One region of the Paenibacillus sp. S29 genome, then DNA from elsewhere that is predicted to be linked to it. Evidence: predicted binding sites of a transcription regulator. Region 1 holds the regulator's gene; each other region holds the start of a gene.
What was found. Region 1 encodes Rex, which represses fermentation and respiration genes when NADH is low (regulators of the CRP and FNR family bind a similar motif). Its sites were predicted from a motif close to TTGTGAAATATTTCACAA; they were not measured.
Positions count from the first base shown of each region.

Region 2: the regulator Rex is predicted to act here: its motif matches at 2,819-2,836, upstream of nirB (nitrite reductase large subunit NirB).
Region 3: the regulator Rex is predicted to act here: its motif matches at 4,167-4,184, upstream of pflB (formate C-acetyltransferase).

Region 1 covers NZ_JBMOUI010000002.1:367,528-373,464, reverse strand. Annotated here, with positions in the region: gene ACL9RM_RS04775 (hypothetical protein) at 1-302, opposite strand, end outside; gene ACL9RM_RS04770 (DUF5590 domain-containing protein) at 842-1,366, opposite strand; gene ACL9RM_RS04765 (amidohydrolase) at 1,404-2,705, opposite strand; gene ACL9RM_RS04760 (redox-sensing transcriptional repressor Rex) at 2,692-3,345, opposite strand; gene dinG (ATP-dependent DNA helicase DinG) at 3,390-5,937, opposite strand, start outside.
Region 2 covers NZ_JBMOUI010000004.1:281,652-287,588, forward strand. Annotated here, with positions in the region: gene ACL9RM_RS09045 (GerAB/ArcD/ProY family transporter) at 1-885, opposite strand, end outside; gene ACL9RM_RS09050 (spore germination protein) at 910-2,598, opposite strand; gene nirB (nitrite reductase large subunit NirB) at 2,943-5,372, shown strand; gene nirD (nitrite reductase small subunit NirD) at 5,412-5,741, shown strand; gene ACL9RM_RS09065 (exosporium glycoprotein BclB-related protein) at 5,814-5,937, opposite strand, start outside.
Region 3 covers NZ_JBMOUI010000002.1:210,819-216,755, reverse strand. Annotated here, with positions in the region: gene ACL9RM_RS03945 (copper amine oxidase N-terminal domain-containing protein) at 1-842, opposite strand, end outside; gene pflA (pyruvate formate-lyase-activating protein) at 1,062-1,820, opposite strand; gene pflB (formate C-acetyltransferase) at 1,872-4,133, opposite strand; gene adhE (bifunctional acetaldehyde-CoA/alcohol dehydrogenase) at 4,462-5,937, opposite strand, start outside.

The DNA of each region.
Region 1 (5,937 bases):
AGTGCTGAATTGGAACGATCTTCAATATCCAGCTTAATGGTACGGCTGCCAATGATGGTTTGTCCTTTTTGCTTAACCACATCGACTAATCCGGCCACATCCGCCTGTGGTTTGAGATCTAGTTTCAATACAACCTGATCCTGTTTAATATCTATTTGAGCGCTTGTCACGCCTGGATATTGAGAAACCAGTTTTTCCAGAGGACTTTGCATTGTAACCTGACGGTAAATGAACCATCCCCCAAATAGCAGCAAAGCTGCCAAAACTGCCGCCACAACGATAGGAACTGCACGCAATTTCAAACAACATCCTCCTCTCAAAATGTAAAACACAGAAGAAACGGGACGAATGTCAACAAACAACCAAATTGCATGATCTTACAGCGATCAGCAATTCTTTTTTCTATCATTTTTGTCTATCACTTATAAAATATAGTATATCATAACGTATATCTAATATCGAAGGCAATGTGTGGAGGAGTTGTGATGAGGCAAAATCTTTGGTTAAGGTGGAGGCGAGACGCTGAGCGTAGGATTTGATCTTACGATCGCTGTTGCCACCCGATTTTTCTCGATTATATTCTTACGGAGAAAATCCGGCGGCAAGGCGAACGCTCCGCTTCTCCAGATTCAAATCCTCCACTCCGTACTGTCCGCCATAAAGATGAATTTGCCCTAGGAGAGAAGATGGATAGGTAAAGATGCTTCACTGGTTTTCAGCCCATTATACGGCATAGCAAGACTAAAAGACGTAAATACGAATTTCATCGCATTTACGTCTTTTTCTTAAGCTTTCAATTATTTACTAGTCATTCATTCCACATCTGCTAATCCTCAACCAGCTAGTTATTGGGCAAAGTATATTTTACACCCGTCGCTACCCCATCTGAGAAACGATAAAAGCTGTAGTAATGATGACTTCCATCATCGTAAAACAACTGCCACACATATTCGCCATTGAACACACTCGGCTGAAGCCTTACAATTTTTACACCTGGAAGCTGCTGCTGAATTATTGCCGTCATTTTTTGCTCATCGACTCCATTCTTCAGCAGTTCGGTGTGAACACCGCTATTATCTGCGGCAGGTACGTTAGGTTGTCCTTCCACTTTTTGAAAAGGAACCCACACCATTATATTTTCATTCTGTGCATTTTTCCCTTGAACCACCCAATATACCTGATCCCACACAGACTTCCATGTTTGAGTCGTGCTAACCAGACCACCTGATTGCTTGGCCTTAATGATAGCGGCATTTTTCTCAGCCACCTGGTCTTGAGTAACATAGGAATAATACCAGAAAATGCTGACCAGGATCAGTATTACGGCCAAAATGGCGACCGCTATCCACTTTTTCTTATTTTTCAAACCCGTGCTTCCTCTCTAAGGGGATGTGACACCTGAATTAGCGCGACAGCAGCCCTTCAAAGGCGGCTTGTGCCTCATGTTTGATGCGTTCCTCGTCCATAGTCAGGCATTCGCCGTTTTTCACAACCTGACGACCGTCTACCCATACGTGAACCACGTCTTTGGCGCTTGCTGAGTATACCGCATGGGAAATAAGATCTGTACGCGGCAAGAAATGTGCCTGATTCAGATCCAGCGCGATAAAGTCAGCCTTGTTGCCTGCTGCCAACGCTCCTACTTCTTTTAAACCAATTGACTTTGCACCGTATTCTGTTGCCAGACGCAGCGCTTCACTCGCAGGAACTGCCGTAGGGTCACCAGATACACCCTTGTGAATAAGTGCTGCCAGACGCATTTCCTCGAACATATCCAGGTTATTATTACTGGCAGGACCATCCGTTCCGAGAGAAACGGTAACCCCTGCACGCAGCAATTCAGGCACTCTTGCCACACCACTTGCCAGCTTCAAGTTGCTACCTGGGTTGTGCGAAACCGCTACACCACGTTCAGCCAGTAAAGCTATTTCTTCGTCATTCAAATGAACGCCATGGGCAACAAGCGAAGGACGGGAGAAAAAGCCAAACTTATCCAAGTGTGCAACTGGACGCAAACCGTAGTCACGTACGTTTTGCTCCACTTCGGCGATCGTCTCAGACATGTGCGTATGCAGCGGCAAATCCAGATCATGCGCAGCTTGTACGAATTTTTCAATAAACGCAGGTGGACAGGTGTATGGCGCATGCGGTGACATCATCGTTGTAATACGCCCGTCTGCTTTACCATGCCAGTTACGCGCAAAAGTTACGGCCTCAGCCAGCTTGATTCGCTGTTCTTCCTCCGAACATAGTCCAATTGCTCCACGCATCAGACTTGCACGAATACCTGACTCTTCAGCCACACGAGCCACCTCATCCATATGATCGTACATGTCCAGGAAGGTCGTTGTTCCACCTTTCAGCATTTCCAGCACAGACAACGACGTACCCCAGTACACGTCCGTAGATGTAAACTTGGCTTCCATAGGCCACATTTTTTCCTGAAGCCATACTTGAAGTGCCAAGTCATCTCCATGCCCACGCAGCAGAGACATCGCCGCATGACCATGAGTATTAATCAGACCAGGTAAAAATAAAAGCCCCTTACCATCGATCGCTTCCGTCTCTTCCTCACCCGAAGGCAAAGTCTCGCCAATGTAAGTAATGCGGCTATCTTCCACAATCATAAAACCATGGATTACCCCAGCTTCTGGTCCATTTACGGCAAAAGAGCCGTTTTTAATCATCCATTTATTCACTGTCATATTGTGTTTCTTCCTTTCCGTCCTCCAAATAATAAGCGAGGCTAAGCAAATCAGTTGTAAAGTCTGTGGCATGAATCCGAATGTTGGCCGGTGCCTTGAGAGTAGTCGGTGCAAAGTTCAGGATCGCTCCAATTCCGCTCTCAATAAGCCTGTCAGCCACGTGCTGTGCTTCAAAATCAGGTACGGTAATAATCCCGATTCGAATGTTTTTTTCTCTCACAGTCGCTTCCAGTTCATCCATCGGTTGCACGACCAATGTATTGATCTTGGTCCCTACCTTATCCGGAAACGCATCAAATACCGCTACAATCTTCATATTGTCTTTTAAATAAGCGTTATAATTCGAAAGGGCTTGCCCCAGATTACCTGCTCCGACCAATACTACATTAATTTGCTGATCGATTTTCAGGATATGGCGTATTTTCTCAATTAGATAAGAAACATCATAACCGATACCCTTCCGACCAAAATCTCCAAAATAGGCGAGATCTTTACGGATTTGGGCCGGGTTCAAATCTAGCCTCTGTCCCAACTCTTGAGAAGAGACCGTAGCCACCTCCCGTTTGTGAAGTGCATTCAGATAACGTAAATATACGGGTAACCTCCGTACGACAGCCTCTGAAATTTTATCTGATTTCATACTTGCTCCCCCTAATTGTAACGAACATACTTAGTGTCCGTCCGTTATGCCTCGGTCTCCGGGGCGGATTGGAGCCATTCGGCGATGCGGGGCACCATTTGCTCCGATGGCATATGCTCCATTTTTGGTCCCGGTAACGAGTACAAAAAGTGCTTTCCGTAATAGGATTCGATCACACGCGTATCGTAAACGATAACGACCCCGTGGTCGCTCGCTGTACGAACCAACCGACCAAATCCCTGTTTGAAGCGAATGACCGCTTGTGGTACAGACAGCTTCATAAATGGATTCTTCTTCTGCTGCTGGAGCAGCTCGCTTTTTGCCTCCAGCAACGGGTGATTCGGCGGTTGAAATGGCAAGCGAACAATGGCCAGACAAGTCAGAGCCTTCCCCGGAATATCGACGCCTTCCCAGAAGCTGCTGGTTCCCAGCAATACAGAAGCTTTGGCTTCCTGAAAACGGCGGGTTAACTTGCTGCGACTCCCACTGTCCACACCTTGTCCCAGCACAGTAATTTCGCTGGATGCTAAGGCCTCTTTAAGCGGCTCATACACTTGCCGGAGCATCCGATAGGAAGTAAACAGAACGAGCATTCTCCCCCGCGTCGCCTGAGCAGTCGCTCCTAGAGAGCTAACGAGCATATCTACAAAGTGTGCATCTCCTACACTGCCCTTCACGCTTGGGAAATCCCGTGGAATGACCAGCAACACCTGATCCCTGTAATTAAAGGGTGACGGGAGCTGCGAAGTCATCAGCCGCTCTTGATCTGCGGCTTCCTGCAAGCCGAGCTGATCGATCATGTACTGAAACGACTTATCTACCGATAAGGTAGCAGACGTCAGAATAATGCTTCTTTTTTTGTCAAAAAACATTTCTTTCAACTGGCGGCTCACATCGACGGGCACCGCATAAAATTGTAATGATTTACTGCGGAATTGCCCACTCGCTTCGAGCCAGTATACGGTTGTTTCATCATCGAGTCGCATAAAAAAGCGCAAATTTTCTCGAATCCCCGCCAGATCCTTGAGCAGACCCGTGATATCTGTAATAAGGCTATCCGCCGCATAATCGTCATGTTCTTCCTTGACGTCCAGCATCAGCTTGTCGCCCTTGCGCAAAATTTCACTCATCGTTACATATAGCTGATTTTCCAAAGCCCCCGCCTGATCCCACTTTGCAGGCTTGGCTGAAGGTTTGAGACGGGAAGAAAACTGTCCTGTTTCACCCGGTGTCGCATCGCTTCGTTCTGGCAACATGCCAAACAGCTTGTCGCTTAGCAGGTCCCAAGTTTCCTTAACCTCTAACACGAGCGGATACATCTGATCGATGGTTGAGGCCCAATCCGTCGACTTCTCGTGCCCCGATTTCGCCAACTGTTGACGAAGTGAAGGCAGTTGTCCATTCTTGCTGTCTTTGAACAGTCGCGTCAGTGTATGCACGAGTGTGAAATATTTCATATGCATACCTAGGTGCTTACCAGCTACTTCCTCCAGGTGATGGGCTTCATCAATCACCAGATGTTCATAGCTCGGCAACAACTGGTGACTAGCTTTGACGTCTGTAAACAACTTAGAGTGATTCGTAATAACAACATCCGCTATCCCTGCTTCATGGCGTGCACGATGATAATAGCATTTGCGGAACCATGGGCAAGAACGACCAAGACAGGACTCTGAATCACTCGCCACCGTTTCCCAGAAATCTCCACCACGGTTGCTCAGATTCAGTTCTTCATCATCACCGGTTTCTGTTAGTGTCAACCAGACGATCATCTGAGCAGCTGTAATTAAATCTTCCTTCGGTGTCGCGAAGTCTCTTCTGTTTATTTTATGTTCAAACTTACGCAGACACAAATAATGTCCCCGACCCTTGAAAATAGCAGCCCGGAACGGAAACGGAATCACCTTGGTCAGCATCGGAATGTCGCGCTCGCGTAATTGCTCCTGCAGGTTGATCGTATGTGTACTTACCATAACTCTCTGTCCTTTTTTCACACTGTGATACAGCGATGGGAGCAAATAGCCGAGGGACTTCCCTGTTCCTGTACCTGCTTCGATCAGTAGGTGCTTGTCTTCACTCAGTGCCTGATTTACACCCTCAATCATCTGTATCTGCGCCTCGCGCTCCTCATATTGGCTCAAGGATGAACGCAAATTGTCCCGCACATCATCCATGTACTCCTCAAAGGAAACACCTGACAGTGGATTCGGGTCATCTTCTCTACGCGGAGCAGCTAGCTCCGTCCAATCTTCCACTTTTAGCGCAAGCTGACGAAAAAACTGATGTCCCTCCAGATCCTGAATAGGATCAAGCTCTTTCTCTTCACGCACCCCATCAAGAAACCATCCAAGGTCACTGTCTTCCTCTGCAAACAAATCGCTAAGCCGCTGTATCGTTATCAAAGGTAATGCTTGAAGCTCACCCAGACACTTTAAAAACACCTCAGCCGTAGCCAACGCGTCGCTGTCTGCTTGGTGAGGGCGATCATGCGCCAGCCCAAACTCAGAAGACACAAAACCCAACTGATACGAAGATAGCGATGGAAACATAATTTTCAGAAAATCCATTGTATCCAAGATTCTTCCGCTAAAC
Region 2 (5,937 bases), on a different contig from region 1:
GGAAGCATTGAAGAAGAAACTGCAGAAATTACAAAACATTTGCATCATCCAGATCACTAGCAGAGGAAACTCAAGCCGTTCAAAAAGAAAACCGGGGATTTCAAAACTGCGCATCAAATTGATGGTAGGCCAAGTACTTGTCACAGTGGAGTCCATCGATAATCCGCCGATCACCATAACTACGGTCAAAAAGTACAAAATTAAGGGGATACTGATCCCCACTACCATGGCCTTAAATGCTTTCTCAGGGTACTGTAAAAAAGCGACCAGTGTCATGACGACTTCACATCCAGAGAATACAAGAATAGTCGATTTCAGACCCTTGATGACAGGTAAAATCCCCTCACTCAGTACAGGACGAAGATGATCAATCTCAAAAATCCTTAAGCTAAAGACAAAACAGAGCAGCAGAAAAAAAAGACTAATCGGAAGTACAATCTGGTATAGCCGAGCGATGGGATTAATGCCGCCAAAAACCAAATAGCTTCCTACCCAGATGAATGGAATCACAATCGCCCAGATCGGAGTGCCTTCCAGCAGAAAAAACATGGTCACTTCAGCTAAAACCCGAATCTCAAAGCCGGCGATGATTAAAAAATATATAATCAATAACACACTTAAAAATCCACCCGGAATTGTGCCCACGATTCTTCTGGAATATTGATACACGGTGTTTTCAGGAAACTGTTGACTTAATTTCACCATAAGCCAGACGACCAATATGACAATACATCCACCGAGAAGGACAGAAAGCCATGCATCAGGAGTCTGTACCTTTTCAGTTACACCTCTCGGCAGTGTCAAAATCCCTGCGCCCAATACGGTATTGGTCAGGAACACAGCCGCCTGCTTGGTTGTGATCTTATCATCAGAGCGTCTAAACACCATAGCTCCTCCTTCGTCTTGGCATCATGGCCTACGTTTGGTTTGCTGAGTTTTCATCATAAGAGGTCTTCTTTTCATCATAGATATAGGAACTCGAATATACATATCCTTCCAATCGCTTAGGCGCATAGGGGATAAGGGCGTTACATACGGTACGCCAAAGCTTTTTAATTTCGTCAGATGGATACAAATTAACAGAAAGAACAATATGGTTCCTAACATGCCCAGGATGGCTGCAAAGAGCATGCCGGCGAAACGCAAAAGACGCAAGGTAATGCCCGCACTGTATGTCGGTATCGAAAACGAAGAAATGGCAGTAACCGCAACCACAATTACCAGGAAGGGACTAACGATGCCTGCATTTACAGCAGCGTCGCCGATGACCAAGCCTCCCACAATGCCCATCGCAGGACCAATGGGTTTGGGCAAGCGAATGCCGGCTTCCCGTAGGATTTCGATAGAGATTTCTAAAATCATAACCTCAATGACGGATGGGAAAGGGACGCCTTGACGGGTTTCGATGATGCTAATGACCAGCTTGGTCGGAATCAAACCGGGATGAAACGATATAAAAGAGATGTACAAAGCAGGCCCCATAAGCGCTATAAAAGCCCCGCTAAATCGCAACAGCCGTAAAAGTGTTCCTGGAATCCAGCGCTCATAATAGTCTTCAGGTGATTGAAGCAGCATACTGAAGGTCACCGGAACAATAAGTGCAAAGGGAGTCCCATCCAGTAAAATGGCTATTCTTCCTTCCAACAAAGCATTAATGACACGGTCGGGGCGCTCTGTATTGTGAGCCTGCTGGAACGGACTTAAATAATTGTCTTCAATAAGTTGTTCCACATAACCGGATTCAGCCAAAAAATCCATGTCTATCTTTGAAATTCTGCGCGTTACTTCTTCGAGGAGATCTGGATTCACAATATCCTTTATATACGCGACAACCAGATCTTTTTTGATTCGGCTTCCCACTTGAAATTTCTTCATTTCCAGACTTTTGTTTAAGCCTTGGCGTCGAAGCATCGAAGTATTTTCACTTAATACCTCCGTAAAACCAATGCGGGGACCCCGAAGTAATGCTTCAGAGGTTGGTTCATTGACGGAGCGAATGGCGCCATTGGGCGAGCCCACCAGCAGTGCTCCCTTCATTCCTTCAATTAATAAGGCAGTATGGCCTAAAAGTATAGACTCCTGCAGGTCCTCCATATCAGCAACTTCACTAATTTGAGTAAGTGGCATCAAGTTTTCTTTTATAAAGGAGTTACTTATACTTTCCTGCTGTTCCTGTGGGCGCTGTGGGTCCTGCTGGCCCTCGAACATCAAGACCTCCAATACCTGCTTGCTCATAAGCTTTTCATCCTGCATACCTTCTATGAAGATTAACACGGACCGAGCATGATATTTCTTTACTACAAACTCACGAAAATGCACATCACTATTTTCGCCTATAGCCTCTCGGATCGACTTTAAGTCGGAATCATAATTCCCTGTAATTTTGGAGCTTGGTTCATGCTGTTGATCAGCATCGCCTTCGTTATGTTCATCGGAAAGCGGACGATCAGAAGAATGTTTGGATTTTGCCCCCTTACTGCCGACAAACGAATAAATCGATGTGTTTATATAATAAATTCCTAAAGGAATAACCAACGCGAGGCCTGCTTGAAAGAGTGTACTCCAGCTTGGAATATAAGAAATAATTTTAGACCACATGATGATCACCTCCATACGATTCAATTCATGTTTCCTTAAGATACAAGTTGTTCCTAAAGTATTCCTTATAAAGGTTGTAATTACACATGAAATGGAAAGATTCGTTCGATGAATTGGGCAAGTGATGTATTTTAATATTATGAAATTTGATTTCAGCTTCTTACCTTTATCCCTTGAAATAGAATAGGGAAATCCCTAAATATTCTTAATTTGAACTATATTGTGACTGTAATCACATATAGCTCTGTCTGCTGTATTAGAATAGAAGCATAAGCAATATTCATAGGAACGTAGGAGATGTCGTCGGATAGGGAGTATCGTCGAATGAATGGAGGAACCGGTATATGATAAACAGTAAACAGAAACTTGTGGTTATAGGGAACGGGATGGCTGGTATCAATACGGTCGAACAAATTTTAAAATTAACAGATAAGTATGAAATTACGGTCCTGGGAAATGAGCCGCATCCGAACTATAACAGGATCATGCTCTCTTATGTGTTGGAAGGCAGTAAAACGATTGATGATATCATACTGAACGATTTGCAATGGTATGCGGATCAAGGGATTACTTTGTATACAGGAAAAATGGTGAAAAGCATCGACGGTGAGAACAAGAAGATTCACACCGAAGACGGACTGGAAATTGATTACGATGTAGCTTTGGTAGCTACTGGCTCACAATCATTTATTCTGCCTATTCCGGGTAAAGAATTACCGGGTGTCATCGGTTTCCGAGATATCGCCGATTGCTCGGCAATGCTTGAGGCAGCGAAGACCTTTAAAAAGGCAGCTGTAATTGGTGGAGGTCTGTTAGGGCTGGAAGCAGCTAAAGGCTTGGTCAACCTGGGAATGGATGTTACGGTCGTTCATTTAATGGAGGATTTGATGGAACGCCAGCTGGACCGGGAAGCCTCTGCGATGCTGAAAGCAGAACTAGAACGCCAGGGAATCAAGTTTGCTATGCAAATGCAAACTTCGGAAGTGTATGGTCAAGATCGGGTACAAGGACTGCGGTTTTCAGACGGAAGCGAGCTGGAAGCGGATTTGGTCGTTATGGCCGTCGGGATCAAGCCTAATATTCAGGTGGCTGTGCAAAGTGGTATGGAAACGAACCGTGGTATCGTAGTCGATGATTTGATGAGAACCTCCGTACCGGATGTATACGCCGTAGGGGAATGTGTTGAACATCGCGGAATCTGTTATGGTCTGGTAGCTCCGCTGTTTGAGCAGGGAAGTATCATTGCCAAACATTTGGCAGGCGCGGAAACTGAAGGTTATATGGGATCGGTGGTTTCCACCAAGCTCAAAATTTCAGGGGTGGATGTTTTCTCAGCTGGCGAATTCATAACCCAGCCTGAACATACGGTGATTGTTGCAAAGGATGAGTGGAAGCGCACATACAAAAAAGTGCTGCTTCGTGAAAATAAGATTGTTGGAACTGTACTGTTTGGTGATGTGAGCGAATCTGCTAGTCTTCAAAAATATGTGCGTCAGCAAACGCAGATGACAGATGAGATATATGGACAGATCATGGGTACTGGATGTGGCAATCACGGGGCGAAAACATTATCCGCTGAAACGATGGCGGATGATGAAATAGTCTGCGGCTGTAACGGTGTGACTAAAAAGGCGATTGTGGATGCAATTAATGATAATGGACTGACAACAGTCGATGAAATTAAGGCATGCACCGGAGCTACGCGTTCCTGTGGAGGGTGCAAGCCGGTCGTTGAGCAAATTCTGCAGTATGTTCTTGGAGACAGCTTCAAGACGTCAGCCAAGCAAGGAATATGTGGTTGCACATCATTGAGTCGGGACGAGATTGTGGAAGCGATCAAAACCAAAGGGCTGACAACAACGCGTGAAGTTATGAATGTACTGGGTTGGCATAATGATGAAGGATGCTCCAAATGCCGCCCGGCGCTGAATTACTATTTGGGAATGATTAACCCGGATACCTATGAAAATGAGGGAGATTCCCGTTTTGTAAATGAGCGATTGCACGCAAACATTCAAAAGGATGGAACGTTTACAGTTGTTCCTAGAATGTACGGCGGTGTAACGACTCCAGAAGATTTGAAGAAGATAGCAGATGTTTCTCTTAAATACAACGTTAAGGTCGTTAAAGTAACAGGAGGACAGCGGCTGGATTTGATCGGTGTCCATAAAGAGGATCTGCCTAAAGTATGGGAAGAACTCGATATGCCGTCGGGATATGCCTACGCGAAGTCACTTCGTACGGTTAAAACCTGTGTTGGATCGCAATTTTGCCGGTTTGGCACACAGGACTCGATGGGAATGGGAGAAGTGTTGGAACGAAAATTCGAACGACTGGATTTCCCAGCAAAATTCAAATTAGCAGTTAATGGATGTCCACGCAACTGTGCGGAATCATGTACCAAAGATATCGGAATCGTAGGTAATGATGGGGGCTGGGAGATCTTTATCGGTGGTAATGGCGGTATTAAAGCACGGTTAGCTGATTCACTCTGTAAAGTGAAAACCGATGCCGAGTTGATTGATATTGTAGGTAGCGTAATGCAACTCTACCGGGAAACAGGACAATACCTGGAGCGCACGTCGGAGTGGGTGGAACGGATCGGTCTGGAAGAGATTCAGAAGGCTGTCGTTCAGGATACAGATCATCGACAAGCTTTAGTAGAACGCATCGAATTTGCACTACAACAGGTGGAAGACCCGTGGAAAAAGATCATCAATGATGAGGATACTCGCAAAAATCTATTTGAGGTTGTCACTCCGTCTATTGTGTAATTGTATCTAAAATGCCTGAGGAAGGGAGCGATCAAGCAAATGATCAAAAATGCCGAATGGCTTGTCATCGGTCACAGTAAGGATTTTCCGATCAGAATAGGGCGTACCATCCATATCAAAGGTGCTGAAATTGCTGTTTTCCGCACTTCGGAGAATGAGCTTTATGCCGTTGAAAATATCAATCCTCATCCCAAAAGAGGTCCTCTTACAGAGGCGATAGTATCTGGTCATTATATCTATGACCCTTTATATGACTGGAAAATTGATCTGAAGACAGGCATCGTTCAAGAGCCTGATCACGGACAAGTTAAAACATTCGCCGTTTGTGAAGAGGGAGAAGAAGTTAAAGTATCACTCGAAACAGTTTAGTTCGTCTGATGGAATACAAATAAAAAAGGGCTTGACAGGAACAATCCTGTTGGGCCCTTTTTTCGTCTTGGATCAGGTAATGGTAACGCCTGCGCTTGCATAACCTACGATAGTGTTTACGAGGGAAAGTCCCGTAGCTGTTGCAGAGAAGACAAGGAGCAGACGAGTCTGTGCGGTTACCGGTATAGCCAACCCG
Region 3 (5,937 bases), 160 kb from region 1:
TCCCAACGTTGGTTCACAATGGGTAGACCTGTAGGAGAAGATTCCTTCGTCAAATACGTAACTTGGGTTTCGCCCGCATAGATATCTTTTTGTTGAACCGTGAAGGAAGCTTTAGGTTTCTGATTCAAATCCATGATAACTTGTTTAGTCGTATTATTCACAGTATAAGGAATATTTAAGGCCTGTGTAATCGAGGTCAATGGCACCATAAATACGTTCTTTTGCTGAAAAGCCGGTCCCTTCATTTGTCTGGCTTCACCGTTAACCGTATAAACCTTGCTGTCTGTTTTGAAGCGCATGACATTTGTTCCTTGTGTGATTACGGTTTCTTTGGTGGCAGTGTCATAACTAAACTGCAATCCGACACGGCTGACAAGTGAACGGATAGCTACATAGGAAACTCCGTCCTTCACGGTCATCGGCTGAGTTGCTGTGTACACCTGTCCGTTTTGTTCCATTTTCGCGCTGTTTAAGTACAAAATCAATTGATTAGCACCTATGGATGTTGGAGCTCCACCAGGATTGGTGATCGTTCCGTCTCCACCGTATACATCATTGGAAACGTTCGATCCGTTGGTTGTATCCGTAGGCAGGCCAGTCAATGGATCATTGGATACGCCTGTGTTATTAGGTGTCACCATGTCATTTTGTGTGCTAGTTCCATCTTGATCTCCGATGCTATTCTGAACGCCTGAATCAGCAACATTGGCCTGAGCCTGCTGTGCGCTAACCGAATCGGTGGATTGAACGGTTGTTGATGCTGCTTCTGCTCCTACAGGGGCTACTGCGGCCACCTGAGCTACCGCAAGGGCGGTGAGCATGGTCCATTTCTTGAAATTCATTGTCTGTCTCCTTCTATCACCAAATTATTATCATTCCCGTAAAAAGTCATACTATTAGACGCGTCAGTTGTTAAAAAGTTTCTGGAAATTTTGCTGATCATGAAAAAAAGGGAACTTTCTCCTGTGACTGCAAAAAATTCAACAACAAAAAACCGCCGCCCATCTGACCTGATGTGGCGGCGGCTTCATTACTAGGAAATAGCTTTTGAGCCATTTACATTATGATGGACGACAGACAGCATTCTTTCCAGCAGTCTCCAGACGACCCTCTTCAATGAGTCGGTAAGCACGTTGAACTTCTTCATCTGTAGGAGATGGAACTCCCTCCAACGGATACTCCTTACCAAGCATTTCCCATTTGTAAACACCCATTTGATGGTAAGGTAAAATTTCGAATTTCTCGACTCCGTTCAACGTTCCGATAAACCGTCCCAAATTCAATAAATCTTGCTCGTCATCATGAATACCCGGTACAAATACGTGTCTAATCCACATTTTGCGCCCTTGCTCAGACAACCAGCGAGCCGTACTCAGCATACGGTCGTTAGACTTGCCTGTAAGCTTAATATGCTTGTCATTGTCAATATGCTTAATATCCAGTAGCACCAAGTCTGTTACGTCCAGCAGTTCATGGATACGGCCCGCGTCATTAAATCCGTTACTGTCCAGTGTCGTGTGCAAATTCCACCGACGTTTCACTTCTTTGAACAGCTCTGCGACAAAATGAGCTTGCAGCGTCGGTTCTCCACCGGATACGGTCAATCCGCCTCCTGAAGAACGGTAATAGGCTAAATACGGCTCAATCTCAGCCAATACCTCCTCCAACGTCATCGGATTACCTTCATTCAAGGCCCAAGTGTCCGGGTTATGGCAATATTGACATTTCAACAAGCATCCTTGCATAAAGAGCACGAAGCGGATGCCGGGACCATCGACGGTCCCGAAGGTTTCCAATGAGTGTATGTGACCTTTCAACATGTTGCATCATCCTTCCCGCATCCGCTATGCGTGCGTCATTGTAATACTTATTTACATTGTACCGTGGAAAGTACGGTTAATAACGTCCAATTGTTGTTCACGAGTCAGCTTGATAAAGTTAACGGCATAACCGGAAACACGAATCGTAAGCTGTGGATAGTTTTCTGGGTGCTCCATTGCATCCAACAGTTGTTCGCGAGCAAACACATTGACATTCAGATGATGTGCGTGGCTTCCAAAGTAGCCATCCATCATCGAAACAAGGTTTGTTTTGCGTGTTTCTTCTTCTTTACCCAGTGCTTTAGGCACGATGGAGAAGGTGTTCGAGATACCATCCAGACTGTGTTCATAAGGCAATTTGGCTACGGAACTCAGAGATGCCAAAGCACCTTTTTTATCACGGCCGTGCATTGGGTTTGCCCCTGGTGCAAACGGTTCGCCTGCTTTACGTCCATCTGGTGTTGTACCTGTTTTCTTACCGTACACCACGTTGGAAGTAATAGTCAGTACAGATTGAGTAGGAACCGCATTACGATAAGCTTTATGCTTGCGAATCATGCTCATGAAGCTTTCTACCAGTTCCACAGCGATGTTATCTACACGGTCATCGTTGTTACCATAGCAAGGATATTCGCCTTCGATTTCAAAGTCAACGGCAATCCCTTTTTCGTTACGGATTGGTTTAACTTTTGCAAATTTAATGGCACTCAAGGAGTCGGTAGCAACTGACAGACCCGCAATACCACAAGCCATGGTACGGAGAATATCACGATCATGCAACGCCATTTCAATGCGTTCGTAGCTATATTTATCATGCATGTAGTGAATAACATTCAAAGTGTTCATGTACAGTTTTGCCAACCATTCCATCATAGGTTTGAAGCGGCTCAACACTTCTTCATAATCCAGAACTTCACCTGTAATGGCTGGGAATTCAGGCCCTACTTGAACGCCAGATTTTTCATCTTTACCACCGTTAATTGCATACAGCAGAGCTTTAGCCAAGTTGGCACGAGCACCAAAGAATTGCATTTGCTTACCGATTTTCATTGCCGATACACAACAAGCAATACCATAATCGTCTCCATAAATTGGACGCATCAGATCGTCATTTTCGTACTGAATGGAGCTAGTTTCAATAGAAACTTTCGCACAATACTTTTTGAAGCCTTCAGGCAATTTTTCCGACCACAGTACAGTCAGGTTCGGCTCCGGTGCAGGTCCCAGATTGTAGAGGGTGTGCAGGAAACGGAAGCTGTTTTTAGTTACCCGAGTTTCTCCAGTTACGGACATACCACCAATGGACTCAGTAACCCAAGTTGGATCTCCACTGAACAGTTCATTATAGTCAGGTGTGCGCAAGAACTTAACAATACGCAATTTCATAACAAAATGATCGACCAGTTCTTGAGCTTGTTCTTCTGTCATTGTACCCTCTTCCATATCACGTTGAGAGTAAATATCAAGGAAGGAAGATACACGTCCTAAGGACATTGCTGCACCATTTTGTTCTTTGATTGCTGCAAGATATCCAAAATATACCCATTGGAAAGCTTCTTTCGCATTGTTAGCAGGTTTGGAAATATCAAAACCGTGCTCAGCAGCCATTTGTTTCAGTTCATTCAAAGCACGAATTTGTTCGGAAATTTCCTCACGAAGACGAATTACGTCTTCTTCCATGGAATCAACTTCAAGGCTTTTCAGTTGCAGCTTTTTATCTTGGATCAAGAAGGCTACACCATACAAAGCTACACGACGATAGTCACCGATAATACGACCACGACCGTATGCATCTGGCAGACCAGTAATGATACCAGCTTTACGGGCTGCTCTCATTTCATCTGTATAAGCGTCAAATACACCTTGGTTGTGAGTTTTACGAATATGAGTGAAGATATCAATAATACTTTCTGGTACTTCAAAACCATAGGCTTTACAAGCGTCGATCATCATCCGAATTCCACCAAACGGCTGCAAAGAGCGTTTGAATGGAGCATCTGTTTGTACACCGACAATTTGCTCTTTATCCCGGTCTAGATAACCCGGTTTATGTGAAATAATAGTGGATGGCGTATTCACGTCTACATCAAGCACGCCGCCGTTTGCCAACTCTTTTTTAGTAAGATCGGATACAATATCCCACAATGCAGTTGTGTTGGCGGTAGGACCAACCAAAAATTCTTCATTGCCAACATAAGGTAAGATATTAGTTTCAATAAAATCGTTGACGTTGACTTCTTTAGTCCATTTGCCTTTTTTAAAACCTCTCCAGCCAGATTGTTGCTCTTGTAATTCTCTCTCAATCACCGACATGTAAATCCCTCCAAATTGTTTGGTCTTCCGGACTTGTGATTTTTTTCACGATAAAGCTATTTCTTGAGCCCGGCCTTTTCACCGATGCCTTACGCTCAGTGTCGGGACCTTTCTTACACCCTTATTGTAGAATAATGATAGAGTGTAGTATGTGACAAAAATCACAATATGAGTGATTTTTATCACTTTATTTTCCCTAGCTTCACGCCTATATCCTTAGCCTTGCCGTTCACCTCCCTTCCCAAACCAACAGGCCCTCTATATAGAGAGCCTGCATCGGTATTGAACGAGAAAATGCTTTTTCACAAGCCTCTTCGTACCTATTATATTATTGGTCAAAACGTCCGTAGAAGGCATTGCGATAGACATCAGCCAACTCAGTAACCAGTGGCAACTTCGGATTCGCAGTTGTACATTGATCTTCAAATGCGCGGTCAGCCAGATAGTCTACACGTGATTCGAAATCCTTCGCATCGAAACCGATTTGTTGGAACGATTCCTCGATACCAAGTGTTTTGTTAATTTTACGGATCGCTTCGATCAAGCTGTTAACCCCTTCTTCGGTGGTGCGTGCAGGCAGTCCCAGTATGCGCGCGATTTCTGCATAACGCTCATCCGCAACAAAGTGCGAATATTTAGGGAACGAAGCAAATTTTGTCGGTTTTTTCGCATTATAGCGAATGACGTGCGGCAATAAAATGGCATTCGTGCGGCCATGCGCTGTATGGTATTGTCCACCCCATTTATGTGCAAGACTGTGGTTAATGCCCAAGAATGCATTAGCAAATGCCATACCAGCAAGTGTAGAAGCATTATGCATTTTTTCACGAGCCAGCTTATCACCAGTCAGAGCCGATTGTTCTAGGTATTGGAATACCAATTGAATGGCTTTAATTGCCAGACCATCTGTGTAGTCATTAGCCATTACGGACACGTAAGCCTCGATAGCATGTGTCAGAACATCCATACCTGTGTCCGCTACAGCTGTTTTAGGTAGCGAATATACAAACACTGGGTCAATAATTGCCACATCAGGAGTCAACTCATAGTCAGCCAGTGGGTACTTCGTGTCGCCCAGGTTTTTGTCCGTAATTACTGCGAACGATGTAACTTCGGAACCTGTACCCGAGGTTGTAGGGATAGCTACAAATTGTGCTTTTTGACCCAAACGTGGGTACTTGTAAATCCGTTTACGGATATCCATGAATTTTTGTTTTAAGTTATTGAAATCAGTATCTGGATATTCATAGAACATCCACATGCCTTTAGCCGCATCCATTGGCGAACCGCCGCCCAGTGCGATGATGCAATCCGGTTGGAAACGTCTCATCATTTCAGTACCACGTTCTACCGTAACTGTCGATGGATCTGGCTCTACTTCAGAGAACACTTCGATAGCTACTGGTGTTTGGCGTTGATGCAGATAATGAATAACACGATCTACATATCCCAGTTGTACCATCATAGGGTCCGTGATAATGGCTACGCGTGTGATATCAGGCATTTTAGCAAGATACTGTGTCGAGTTTTTCTCAAAATAGATTTTGGAAGGTACTTTGAACCATTGCATATTCACCGTCCGTTTCGCCACCCTTTTCACATTAATCAGATTGACTGCCGATACGTTCGACGAAGTCGAGTTACGACCGTACGAACCGCAACCGAGTGTCAACGAAGGAAGGTTGGTGTTGTAAATGTCACCAATCGCACCATGTGTGGAAGGTGCATTTACAATGATACGTCCTGTTTGCAGACGGTTTGCGAAGCGAGCGATAACGTCCTCATTGTTCGAATGAATAGCGGA